Regions from separate parts of the Pseudomonas huanghezhanensis genome, predicted to be linked through region 1. Evidence: predicted binding sites of a transcription regulator. Region 1 holds the regulator's gene; each other region holds the start of a gene.
The links. The regulator FliA, encoded in region 1, starts transcription of late flagellar genes. The targets are predictions, from matches to a motif close to CTAAAGTTTNNNNNNNNNNNGCCGNTAA.
Positions count from the first base shown of each region.

Region 1 (4,095 bases):
ACGAGTTGCCTGTGGCCTATCTCACCGATGGTCCACGGATACCGGATGATCTGCATTTGCCGCGCCGGCACCAGTTGGTGAGTCGAGCGGTCAGCGTGCAGATGCAGGAGGAGCCGAGCGAGGAAGCAATGGCTGATATGTTTGCGGATCTTTATCACAACCCAGGCAAGCGTGTGGGTTAGGTGAAGAATATGACACTGGAATACACCCACCTAGATGGTCTGCCAGGCATTGTTCAAACAACGAACGTGCAGCCCGACATGTGGCTTAGGTCTAAGCAAGACAAGGTAAACAATTAACATGGGCAGCATGCATCCCGTACAGGTTATCGCAGTGACCGGTGGTAAAGGCGGCGTAGGCAAGACGAACGTGTCGGTGAACCTCTCACTGGCACTGGCCGAGCTTGGTCGCCGCGTCATGTTGATGGACGCCGATCTGGGTCTGGCCAACGTTGACGTTCTACTGGGTCTTACCCCTAAACGCACCCTGGCCGATGTCATCGAAGGCCGGTGCGAGCTGCGTGACGTCCTGCTGCAAGGCCCGGGCGGCATCCGCATCGTACCGGCGGCGTCGGGCACGCAGAGCATGGTTCACCTGACGCCTGCGCAACACGCCGGCTTGATTCAGGCTTTCAGCGACATCGGCGACAACCTCGACGTGCTGGTGATCGACACCGCTGCCGGGATTGGCGAGTCGGTGGTCAGCTTCGTACGCGCAGCCCAGGAAGTATTGCTGGTAGTGTGTGACGAGCCGACTTCGATCACCGATGCCTACGCGCTGATCAAATTGCTCAACCGCGACCACGGCATGAACCGTTTCCGCGTGCTGGCCAACATGGCGCAAAGCCCGCAGGAAGGCCGCAACCTGTTCGCCAAGCTGACCAAGGTCACGGACCGCTTCCTCGACGTTGCTTTGCAGTACGTCGGCGCCGTGCCTTACGACGAGTGCGTACGCAAGGCTGTGCAGAAGCAGCGTGCGGTGTATGAGGCGTTCCCGCGCTCCAAATGCTCACTGGCGTTCAAAGCCATTGCGCAGAAGGTGGACACCTGGCCGTTGCCGGCCAATCCGCGCGGGCATCTGGAATTTTTCGTCGAACGTCTGGTGCATCAAACCAGCGCGGGGCCTGTGTCATGACAGCAAGTGGGTATCGCATGTACAGCAAATCATCCCGTGATTCCCAATACGAGCTGATCGAGCGCTACGCGCCTCTGGTCAAGCGGATCGCCTACCACTTGCTGGCGCGTCTGCCAGCCAGCGTGCAGGTCGAAGATCTGATCCAGGCCGGCATGATCGGTCTGCTCGAAGTCTCGACCAAGTACGACTCCACCAAAGGCGCGAGTTTTGAGACCTACGCCGGGATTCGTATCCGCGGCGCGATGCTCGACGAAGTGCGCAAAGGTGACTGGGCGCCGCGTTCGGTGCATCGCAATACGCGCATGGTCAGTGACGCGATTCGGGCAATTGAAGCAAAAACAGGTCGTGATGCTAAAGATCACGAGGTTGCGGCCGAACTCCAATTGAGTCTCGATGATTATTACGGGATTTTGAACGATACCTTGGGCAGCCGATTGTTCAGTTTCGACGACCTCCTGCAGGACGGCGAACATGAAGGGCTGCACGAGGACGGCGCAAGCCAGTCGCTCGAGCCGTCGCGTGATCTGGAAGACGAGCGTTTCCAGAGCGCGTTGGCCGATGCCATTGCCAACCTGCCAGAGCGTGAACGGCTGGTGTTGGCGCTGTACTACGACGAAGAGCTGAACCTCAAGGAAATCGGTGAGGTCCTGGGGGTCAGCGAATCGCGTGTCAGTCAGTTACATAGCCAGTGCGCAGCTCGTTTGCGAGGGCGTTTGGGAGAGTGGCGAGCGCGTTGACAGGCAACGCGGCGGACCTTTTTGGGTCCGTGTTGCCTGTAAAGCCGGCTGTGCAGAGCGTTCGTGGGAAACAAGAGAGACAAGGCTGGAGCCGGTCAGCACAGGCGCATATCGCGTGCGTCGCGCCGTACTTCACGTCTGTTGATTTGCCAAGCCCGTCGTCGTTTCGTACAGCCCGGTCAAGGAACTGTGCCGGTTTTGATTGAACGCGCGTCCAGGTGCTGGACGCGTTAAAGACTGCTTGGAGGTCGAATTGGACAAGAACATGAAAATCCTCATCGTTGATGACTTCTCAACGATGCGGCGGATCATAAAAAACCTGTTGCGTGACCTTGGGTTCACCAACACGGCCGAAGCGGATGACGGCATGACCGCATTGCCCATGCTGCAAAGCGGCTCCTTTGACTTTCTGGTCACTGACTGGAACATGCCTGGCATGTCCGGTATCGACTTGTTGCGTCAGGTGCGTGCCGATGAGCGTCTGCGCAGTCTGCCGGTATTGATGGTCACCGCTGAAGCCAAGCGTGAGCAGATCATCGAAGCTGCTCAGGCAGGCGTTAACGGATATGTGGTCAAGCCTTTCACGGCGCAAGTTCTGAAAGAAAAAATCGAGAAGATATTCGAGCGCGTCAATAGCTGATGTTCGCTGCGAGGGCGCTATGGATTCCAAAGATTCGTCAATGGGTGACTTTGAGTCGACCCTGAAGAAACACGCACAGGAGCTGGTCGAGAGCCTTGAAAAAGGCAAATTCGGCGAAGCCGTGCAACTTATCCATGAGCTTAACCAGACCCGCGACCGAGGCCTGTATCAGGAAGTCGGCAAGCTGACGCGCGAGCTGCACAGTGCAATCGTCAATTTCCAGATTGACCCGCACATGCCGCAAGCCGAGGAAGTCTCGCAGATCACTGATGCCACCGAACGTCTTGGTTACGTGGTCAGGCTGACTGAGAACGCTGCCAACCGCACGATGGATCTGGTCGAGCAAAGCACCCCGCTGATGCACGGACTCACGGCTGACGCAAAAGCATTGAGCGTCGACTGGGGGCGCTTCATGCGTCGCGAGATCAGTGCCGATGAATTTCGTGATCTGGCGCGACGTGTCGATGTTTTCCTGACGCGCAGCGAGACGGAGACCCATGAAGTCGCCGGCCACCTCAACGACATTTTGCTGGCCCAGGATTACCAGGATCTCACTGGTCAGGTGATCAAGCGCGTCACCCAGTTGGTGACCGAAGTGGAGAGCAATCTGCTCAAGCTGGTGCTCATGGCCAGTCAGGTCGATCGCTTTGCCGGCATCGAACATGACCAGGAAGTGTTCCGTCAGGAAAAAGAACAAGAAAAACTTCATTCCAAGGGTGAAGGTCCGCAGATTCATGCCGATAAACGTGAAGACGTCGTATCCGGTCAGGATGATGTAGACGATCTGCTATCCAGCCTGGGTTTCTAGGTTCTCAGTAAGAAGAGGTTATGAGCCTGCTGCGTGTTGTTTGACCGCATCAGGCTCTGCCACTGGCGACTCAGCGCAAGACCTGGATCGGTTGACGGTTAATTTTAGGAGCACCCCCCCAATGAGCTTCGGCGCCGATGAAGAAATCCTTCAGGATTTTCTGGTAGAGGCCGGCGAGATTCTCGAGCTGTTGTCAGAGCAGTTGGTCGAGCTGGAAAGCCGACCGGACGATGCGGACCTGCTCAATGCAATTTTTCGCGGTTTCCACACTGTAAAAGGGGGCGCTGGCTTCCTCCAACTCAATGAGCTGGTTGAATGCTGCCACATCGCCGAAAACGTCTTCGACATCTTGCGCAAAGGCGAGCGTCGAGTGGACGCCGAACTCATGGACGTGGTCCTTGAAGCGCTTGACGCCGTCAACAGTATGTTCGGTGAAGTGCGTGAGCGCACTCAAGTCACCCCGGCAACGCCAGAGCTGCTGGCAGCGCTGGCACGTCTGGCAGAGCCTGCTTCTGCCGATGAAGTCGCGGCCGCTCCGGTTGAGGTCGAACCAGTGGCTGAAGCGCCATCCGATGACATCACTGACGACGAATTCGAACAACTGCTGGACTCGCTGAATGCGGTCAAGGCCCAGGCGGCCGGTGCCCCGACACTCAGTGCAGCGCCGGTAACGCCGGTGGTGGCGGCTTCTGCCCCTGCTGCCGGTTCAAGCGATGACATCACGGACGCCGAGTTCGAGTCGCTGCTTGATCAACTGCATGGCAAAGGTCAGTTCG
Region 1 is NZ_CP113949.1:1,987,033-1,991,127, forward strand. It holds gene flhF (flagellar biosynthesis protein FlhF) at 1-182, shown strand, start outside; gene fleN (flagellar synthesis regulator FleN) at 301-1,134, shown strand; gene fliA (RNA polymerase sigma factor FliA) at 1,131-1,871, shown strand; gene OYW20_RS08875 (chemotaxis response regulator CheY) at 2,137-2,511, shown strand; gene OYW20_RS08880 (protein phosphatase CheZ) at 2,531-3,319, shown strand; gene OYW20_RS08885 (chemotaxis protein CheA) at 3,441-4,095, shown strand, end outside.

Region 2 (4,095 bases), 660 kb from region 1:
AAAGCGCCGGTCCGTATGACCTGGTGATCATCGACCCGCCCTCATTCCAGAAAGGCAGTTTCTTGCTCACCAAAGACTATCAGCGCGTGCTGCGCAAGCTGCCGGAGTTGCTTACCGACCGCGGCACGGTGCTGGCCTGCATGAATGACCCGTCCATGGGCGCAGACTTCCTCATTGAAGGCGTCACCCGGGAAGCCCCGGGCTTGAAATACGTACAGCGCCTGGACAACCCGCCAGAGTTTGCCGAGGCCGAACCCGGCGATGGCCTCAAGGCGCTGGTCTTCACGCAGCGGTGAACGGCAAGCGCCTGGCTGACGTCAGGCGCCCAATCGCGAAATGACGTCATTCAAGCCTGCGGACAGGCCATGCAGGTCGTCACTGGCCATTTGCGTGCGTTTGACGTTGTCCTGATTGGTGGTCGCAATGGAGGTGATTTCGGTCAGGTTGCGCGAGATGTCCTCGGCGACTGACGTTTGCTCTTCGGCGGCAGTCGCGATCTGGCGGTTCATGTCGCGTATCGACTCCACGGCTGCAGTGATGCGCTGTAATGAAGTGCCCGCAAGCGCTACCTGATCGACGCTTTCCTGGCTGCGTGCCTGGCCGCTCTCTATCGCCAGCGCCGCATCGGTTGCACCGGTCTGCACCGAATGAATGATTTGATTGATTTCAGCGGTCGAGGCTGCCGTGCGCTGGGCCAAAGTACGGACTTCATCCGCCACGACGGCGAAACCACGACCGGCGTCCCCGGCCCGCGCGGCCTCGATGGCTGCGTTCAACGCCAGCAGATTGGTCTGTTCGGCGATTCCGCGGATGACTTCCAATACCTTGCCAATGCGCCCGCTGTCGGTTTCCAGGCGGCGGATCACTTGCGCTGTATTGCTGATTTCGGTGCGCACATGGTTGATGGCTGTGATAGTTGCGCCCATCACTTTGTCCCCTTCACGGGAATACCGATCCGCTTCCTCGGCAGCATGGGAGGCGTCTGCCGCATGCCGTGCGACCTCCTGGGCGGTGGCCGACATTTCATTCATCGCGGTCGCCACCTGATCGGTACGCTCAAACTGCTCAAGCGTACCTTGGGCCATCAAAGTGGCGATTGCCTTCAGCTCGCCGCCAGCGGTGTCCAGATCAGTGGTGCTGCGTTTGAGACGGGTGAACGTGTCCGCCAAAAAGTCTCGCAGGGTGTTGGCTGCGACGGCCAGACGCCCCAGTTCATCCTGACGCTCGATACTGACGCGTTCACTGAATTTGCCCTCACTCAACTGCGCGACGTAGTCGATCAGCATACGGATCGGGCCGACGATGTTGCGGTTGACCACCCACAGCGTCAGGACACCCACCAGCAGTGCGGACGCGAGCATGATCAAGGTGCCCAGCAGGATCGTCTGATCGGCAGAGGCGCTGATCGCAATGGATTGTTGATCGCTCTGCTTGCGCAGTTCGGTCACCAGGCCGGTCATTTGTTCGCTGGCAGCACGATCCACACCCTTGACCGCCTGATCACCCGCTACCGGATCGCCATTGGCCGCAATAAACGCATCGCGACCTTTGCGATAGGCGGCACCGAGGGTGCGGTGCTCCTCTTTGAGTACGTCGATGCGTGACTTGAGTGCAGCATCAATGCCTGGCACGTCGCTCAAGCGCGCAAGCGATGCCTGAACCTGACGCTCCTGATCTTCAAACTGCCCCCAGAACTTCTCGCGATCGGCGGGCTGTTTTCCGCGCAGCAGCACGTTCTTCCATTCCTGTACCTGCACTTTGAACTGCAGGTTCGTCTGATCAATCAGCTGCGACCCCTGCAACGGGCCGTTGAGCAGTCCGCGATAGGCTTGCACGTCGCTGGAGAGGAAATGAAAGCAGGCGAGCGCGATCAGTAGAACAAGCACCAGGCTTGCGCTGAGCAACGCAAGGATCTGGAGTCGGAGGGATTTGGTCATACGGGAAACTCTCGCAGAAAGGGACCGCAAACTCCGGGCAAACCGAAGGTATGGACATCAACACCTCCGTTTGCCCCTCGCTTGCAAAGCGTTGTGCAACAGAGGGTTATTCCATCGACCTCGTTACCCGCTTCTTTAGCACGACCTGCACCCTCCCGGACCGCCGGTACATCGTTAACCGGCGGACGCGATCGTGATCGGCACAACGGCGCCGAAGTCTTGAAACAGATTGTTTCAACTATCCGATCATCCGACAGTCACACAGAACGACGTTCCCCAGACAAATCGAGGCAGGATGAGTTTTATTCTTTGTATGACGGTGCTCGGCATCCTGCTGATGTTGCTCGCGCTGACCTCCTCCTACCTGCGATGGCTGCCCGTGACCACTTCGGCGGTGTGTCTGGCGTTCGGCGTCGGCATTGGCCCGCTGGGGCTGGACCTGATGCAACTCGATCTGCGCACCGCCTACGAATGGCTTGAGCGGCTGACCGAAGTTGCGGTGCTGTTCTCGCTGTTCAACACCGGAATCAAGCTGCGACTACGGCTTAACGGCAAGGAATGGAGCGCGGCGTATTTGCTGGCGGGGCCGGTGATGCTGCTGACCATTCTTGGCACCTGCCTGGCGGCGCATTACCTGCTGGGGATCTCCTGGGGCATCTCTCTGCTGCTGGGCGCCATGCTCTCGCCTACCGATCCGGTGCTGGCCGGCCTGGTGCAGGTCAACAACGCACAGGATTTCGACCGGGTCAGGTTTGGGCTGTCGGGCGAAGCCGGCATGAACGACGGCACGGCCTTTCCGTTCGTGATTTTCGCGCTGGCATTTTTGGGCATGCACGACAGTAATTTCGACTGGGTGCAAGGCTGGCTCTTGAGAACCATCGTCTGGGGCGTACCCGTCGGCGTGTTGATTGGGTACGGTCTGGGCCGTGGTGTCGGGCACCTGATGATTTACCTGCGCATCAAGAATTCCGACAGCACCTGTTCGCCCAATGACTTTCTGGCGTTGGCGCTGATTGCGATGGCGTACGTCATCGCTGAAGGACTGGGTGCGTTCGGGTTTCTGTCGGTGTTTGCCGCAGGGCTGGGCTTGCGTCAGGCCGAAGCCCAGGTCACACAGTCCGAGTTGCCCTCGGAGCATGTGGCCAAGCCGGTGCTGGGGCATCTGGACAGCGACCCGGCCCACGCAACGGCTGGCACCGAAACGCTCAGCGATACCCAGCTCGCCGCTGGCGTGATGATGGGCGACATGCTGGCCTTTGGCGGCATCGTAGAGCGTTCAATGGAGGTTCTGCTGATCACCTTGCTTGGTGCCGCGCTGTCGCTGTATTGGGATTGGCGTGCGGTGGGTCTGGGGCTGGTGCTGTTCTGTGTCATTCGCCCGCTGAGCGTCTGGCTGTTGATCAGCCGCCGCGTACTCAACGTGCCGCAGAAAGCTTTGGTCAGCTGGTTCGGTATTCGTGGCATCGGCACGTTGTATTACCTGTGCTACGCACTGGCCCATGGTTTGCCCGAGGCGAGCATCGACACGACCATTGGCTTGACGCTGTCCGTGGTGGCCCTGAGCATTTTGTTGCACGGGGTGAGCATCCAGCCGCTGCTTGAGCGTTACGAGCGCAGCAACGCGATCAAGCGTGAAGACTGAGTCGCCCGTCTGACCACAGCCCAGGTTACGCTCGGCACGCCACGTTCATGTGCTGCGGCAGTTGCTCATGAATCTTGCTCAGCAGGTTATCCAGGCTGACCGGCTTCTGCACCAGCAGCTCGTCGCGCACGGTGTCGCAGATCAGCGCGCTGCGGTCTGCCGCCCCGGACATGAACAGCACAGGCAGCTCCGGGCGGATCTGCTTGATGACCTTGGCCAGGACTGCGCCGCCGAGGTCGCGCATCAGGCAATCGGTAATCAGGATGTCCGGGTTGGCGTATTCCAGTGCTTGAACAGCGGCAAATCCGGTGCCGACAGCATGCACTTCATAGCCCACGTCCATGAGCAACTGCGCGAGGGCCTCACGCAACGTTTCATCGTCGTCAACCAGCAGCACTTTAGTGTTGTGGGTGATGGTTTGATTCTGCGTAATGGATTGAGGGCTGATGCAAGGTTCCTCGTCGTGACCGCTGACCTTGAGCAGTAAACGCACCGTAGTCCCCGACTGCTCGCCGC
Region 2 is NZ_CP113949.1:2,650,781-2,654,875, reverse strand. It holds gene OYW20_RS11840 (class I SAM-dependent methyltransferase) at 1-296, shown strand, start outside; gene OYW20_RS11835 (methyl-accepting chemotaxis protein) at 318-1,937, opposite strand; gene OYW20_RS11830 (cation:proton antiporter) at 2,233-3,579, shown strand; gene OYW20_RS11825 (ATP-binding protein) at 3,605-4,095, opposite strand, start outside.
Region 2: the regulator FliA is predicted to act here: its motif matches at 2,132-2,159, upstream of OYW20_RS11835 (methyl-accepting chemotaxis protein).

Region 3 (4,095 bases), 2.2 Mb from region 1:
CACGCTCAAGGGCTGCGGGCTGGAGCGCTTCCCCCCGACTGGCGACGACCTCGATCAACTCGAGCATATGATCGCCGCACTTGAGCAGCACCGCGATCAGCGTGGCGTCTACGGCCACACTGCTATCGCGCAGACGGTCGAGTACGTCCTCGACGATATGCGTAAAGCTTACGACAGGCTTGAGACCGAACAGGCCGGCGGAACCCTTGATGGTATGTGCGGCGCGGAAAATCGCGCCGATGGCATCCTGGTCTCCGGGCTCGCTTTCCAGTTGCAGCAGGGATTGCTCCATGACTTGCAACAGTTCGCGCGCCTCGACGATGAATGTCTGCTGTGCCTGATCGAGATTGATGCTCACCTGAACTTTCCTTGTCGATCAATGAACGGGGTGGCGCTGAGTATCAGGCCGTTCTGCGACACAGCTGCAGTGCCTGCGTAACCGCCAGGCTCTGGCCGGTCACGCTCAACACTGTGCCGGTGTTGTCGGCTGCACGCTGGATGACTGCGAGCAACTGCAGCCCGGCGCCATCCATTTCCGTGACCTGCGAGAGGTCCAGCATCAGACGTGGCGCCGCGCCCATCTGCGGCAGCAGCGACCCCGCCAGTTCAGCAACGGTGTAGATCGTGAGCTCGCCGTCAATGCACACGCGGGCAGTGTCGTCGAGTGTTTCGGCGGTTATCGGCATGGGGGCCTCCTTGGCGCCGGGGCTCAGGGCAGAATCAGTTTAGAAACTGCTGCCAGCATCTGCGCAGGCTGGAACGGCTTGACCACCCACGCCTTGGCGCCAGCCGCCTGACCTTCGGCCTTCTTCGATTCCTGGGACTCGGTGGTCAGCATGATGATCGGCGTGAACTTGTAGTTGGCCAGCTTCTTGACCTCCTTGACGAAGGTGATGCCGTCCATGTTTGGCATGTTCACGTCGCTGATGATCAGGTGCACTTTCTGCCCGGTAAGCTTGCCCAGCGCATCCTTGCCGTCGCACGCCTCGATCACGTCGTAACCGGCGCTTTTCAAGGCAATGCCCACCACTTGTCGCACGCTGCTGGAGTCGTCGACCACTAATACATTCTTCGCCATGTTGTACTCCTAAAAGAAGGTGATGTCCTGAGAGCTCTGCTGCACCGCCGCTTCTCCGTTATGGGTGCGCCGTTGCTCATCGGTGGCATAGGTGGCGTCCATGCGCGCCAGCCACTGCCGGGCGTCAATCGCCACCGCCTGGTCCGGCGACTGACTGGCCTGCAGGAGGTGGTCATGCAAAGCGTGGATGTTGTCCCGCACGTGGCTGAGGATTTGACTGACACGGTCCTGAAATTGGAGGTTGACCAGCACGTCGGTCATCTCATCCCGAATGCCGTAGCTTTCCTGCTTGAGCAGGTCAGCAGATTCGGCCAGGCGCCCGGTGATGTTCTGGAAGCGCTCAAGCACCATTTGGATGCTGTTCTCAGACGCGGCCACGGAGTGACTGTCCTGGTCGGCGCTGCTGGAGGCGGCGTGCACCAGTTGGGTGATGGCGTTATTGATGATGTCGACCTTGGCCGACATCTGCTGACCGGTTTCGCTGGATTTGCTCGACAGGCTGCGCACTGCATCGGCCACAACCGCGAAACCACGACCGGCTTCACCGGCACGCGCAGCTTCGATGGCGGCGTTGAGCGCCAGCAGGTTTGTTTGCGCGGCAATCGCCGCCACGTCGGCGGCCATGGTGCGCAGTTCACCGGTGTAGGCGGTCAGGCCACGGACTTGCGCCAGGGTCTGGTCACGGCTGGTTTGAGTGGCCTTGAGCGAATTGATCACCTGGCTCAGCTCACTGTCGCTGCGCGCCAGCACCTCAGGCGCGCCGTCGGCGGCCTGCCCGTCGAGTTCGCCGGCTGCGTGCTGCGAAGCCTGAACCGTTTCCTGCAATCGCGCGGCGATCCCGGTGAAACGGTTGGCCAGGCTCACAATCGCTTCTTCGGTCTGATGGCGCGAGCTTTCCACTTGCCGGGCCCAGATCGGCATGGCGCCCAGCAACACTTCATCGAGTTGTGCCCGGGAGGCAATGGCGTTGTGCGCCGCGTCCGCGTCTGACTGATCCGCCTGTGCCCAAGCAGTTGCTCGCAGCACCGCGTCACGCTGCGAAACAGCGTTCCAGGCACCAGCACCGAGACCGATCAGCACCAGTACAGAGCAGACAATGAGGTTGGACGTAGAGGTTGACTGAACAAGTGTCCATGTAACGGCGGGCACAACCGGAATGAAAGCGAACCAGAGAAAGCGCGGATGACCGGAAAGGGGAATGCGGGGGGTTTGCGGCTGGGCCATGGGTCCGATCCTTGAACACTGTTGCTGATGTAGACGACATAGGAGTTATCTGCCCATCACGTCGCAACTTTAGTCACTCCCGTTGCCTTCTGTCCGGTTTATAACAGGCGTGTTACCGGCGAGTGTATTAGGTCCTCCCATCCTGTTGGCGGGGGGCAGGAGGACCCACACAGCTCACTCGCCGATGTCTTCATTCCACAGTTCAGGCTTCTGGGCGATGAAGCGGGTCATGAGTTCCACGCAGCTGGCGTCGTGCACCACGTCCACTTGCACGCCGCGCGAGCGCAGTAACTCTTCTTCGCCCATGAATGTCTGGTTTTCGCCGACGATGATTTTGCGAATGCCGTACAGCAGGATGGCGCCGCTGCACATCGCACAGGGCGACAGGGTGGTGTAGAGCGTGGCCTCCCGGTAAACCCTGGCTGGCTGGCGTCCGGCGTTTTCGAAGGCGTCCATTTCGCCATGCTTGATCGCACTGCCCTCCTGCACGCGGCGGTTGTGGCCGCGGCCGATGATCTTGCCGTCGTGCACGATCACCGAGCCAATCGGTATGCCGCCCTCGGCCAGTCCTTTTTTAGCTTCGTCGATGGCCGCCTGCATGAATGCATCCATGGTTTCGATTCCCCGTTACTTCAAAAAAATATGTCTTGGCCGCGCTGCACAGCGCGGCGGCTCAAGGTTTGGCTTTCTTCAGCGCACTGTCCAGCGCAGTCGACACGTACACTTTGAGCAGCTCGCTGGAGCGCCCTTTCATGTCCATGCCGACATCGCGTTGTTTGGTTCGAAATTTGTTGGCCAGCGGTTGCGCAGGTTCCCCAACGTCGAGTTGCTTCAACTCTTCTGGCGTAAACGATTGCGCATACGCGGCGGCCAGGTTGCGGTCCCACTCAGGCTGATAGCGAGGTTGCAGGCTTTGCAGCTCGTCCTGCACCAGTGTCTGCGCCTGAGTGCGACCAACGGCGTCGACGATGGTGGCGAACGTGACGGTGCGCGAGGCAACCTGATAGCCAAGCCAGCCCAGGCTTTCGCCCAGATGATGGTCCTGCACGAACACTAACGCAGGCTCTGGCACTGAGTCCTCGGCCAAGACTTGGCCTGGCACGTTCAGCGCCAGGCAAAACAACGCACTCCACGTCACGTTCATCAACTTAAGCGCCGATGATCTGCGATACCTCATGTCCTCTCCCCGGGATTTTTCATGGGCCAAATCCAGTGATTGCTCGCTGAAACCTAGCAGCTGAGCAAGGGTTTTCCCATTAATCGGTCATTCTGATGCGCCAAGTCAGTCCAGCGGTGCACGTGCCGAAGACCATTGTTGCTCGGTCATCCGGTAAATCCTTACGCTGCGCCGGTGATACTGGCTGTGCACGTAACCACTGAACCCGAGCTTCTGAATCACTTTGACCGATGCCGCGTTGGTGGGCTCGACGATGGCAATCAGTGAATCGATGCCCAGACGGCCAAAGGCATGTGTCAGGGTTGCCCGGGCGGCTTCGGTCGCCAGCCCCCTTCCCCACCACGCGGTTGCCAGGCGATAGCCGATTTCCACTTCGTCGGCATCGTCTACACGCTCAGCGTTGAGACCGCAGAAACCGGCCAACGTTAAAGTGGATTTATCCACCAGTGCCATCGGGCCGAAGCCATGTTCGCGGTAGGACTGTCGGCACCATTCGATGAACTCGCCCGTGGATTTTTCTGACATGACCCCGCGCACGGAATGCCGCATGACCTCGGAATCCCCAAGAATCGCAGCAAGTGCAGGCGTGTCGTCGGTGGTGAGCTCGCGCAGGATC
Region 3 is NZ_CP113949.1:4,176,387-4,180,481, forward strand. It holds partial or broken gene OYW20_RS18740 (chemotaxis protein CheA) at 1-358, opposite strand, end outside; gene OYW20_RS18745 (STAS domain-containing protein) at 402-686, opposite strand; gene OYW20_RS18750 (response regulator) at 710-1,078, opposite strand; gene OYW20_RS18755 (methyl-accepting chemotaxis protein) at 1,088-2,302, opposite strand; gene OYW20_RS18760 (nucleoside deaminase) at 2,477-2,914, opposite strand; gene OYW20_RS18765 (hypothetical protein) at 2,976-3,479, opposite strand; gene OYW20_RS18770 (GNAT family N-acetyltransferase) at 3,585-4,095, opposite strand, start outside.
Region 3: the regulator FliA is predicted to act here: its motif matches at 2,348-2,375, upstream of OYW20_RS18755 (methyl-accepting chemotaxis protein).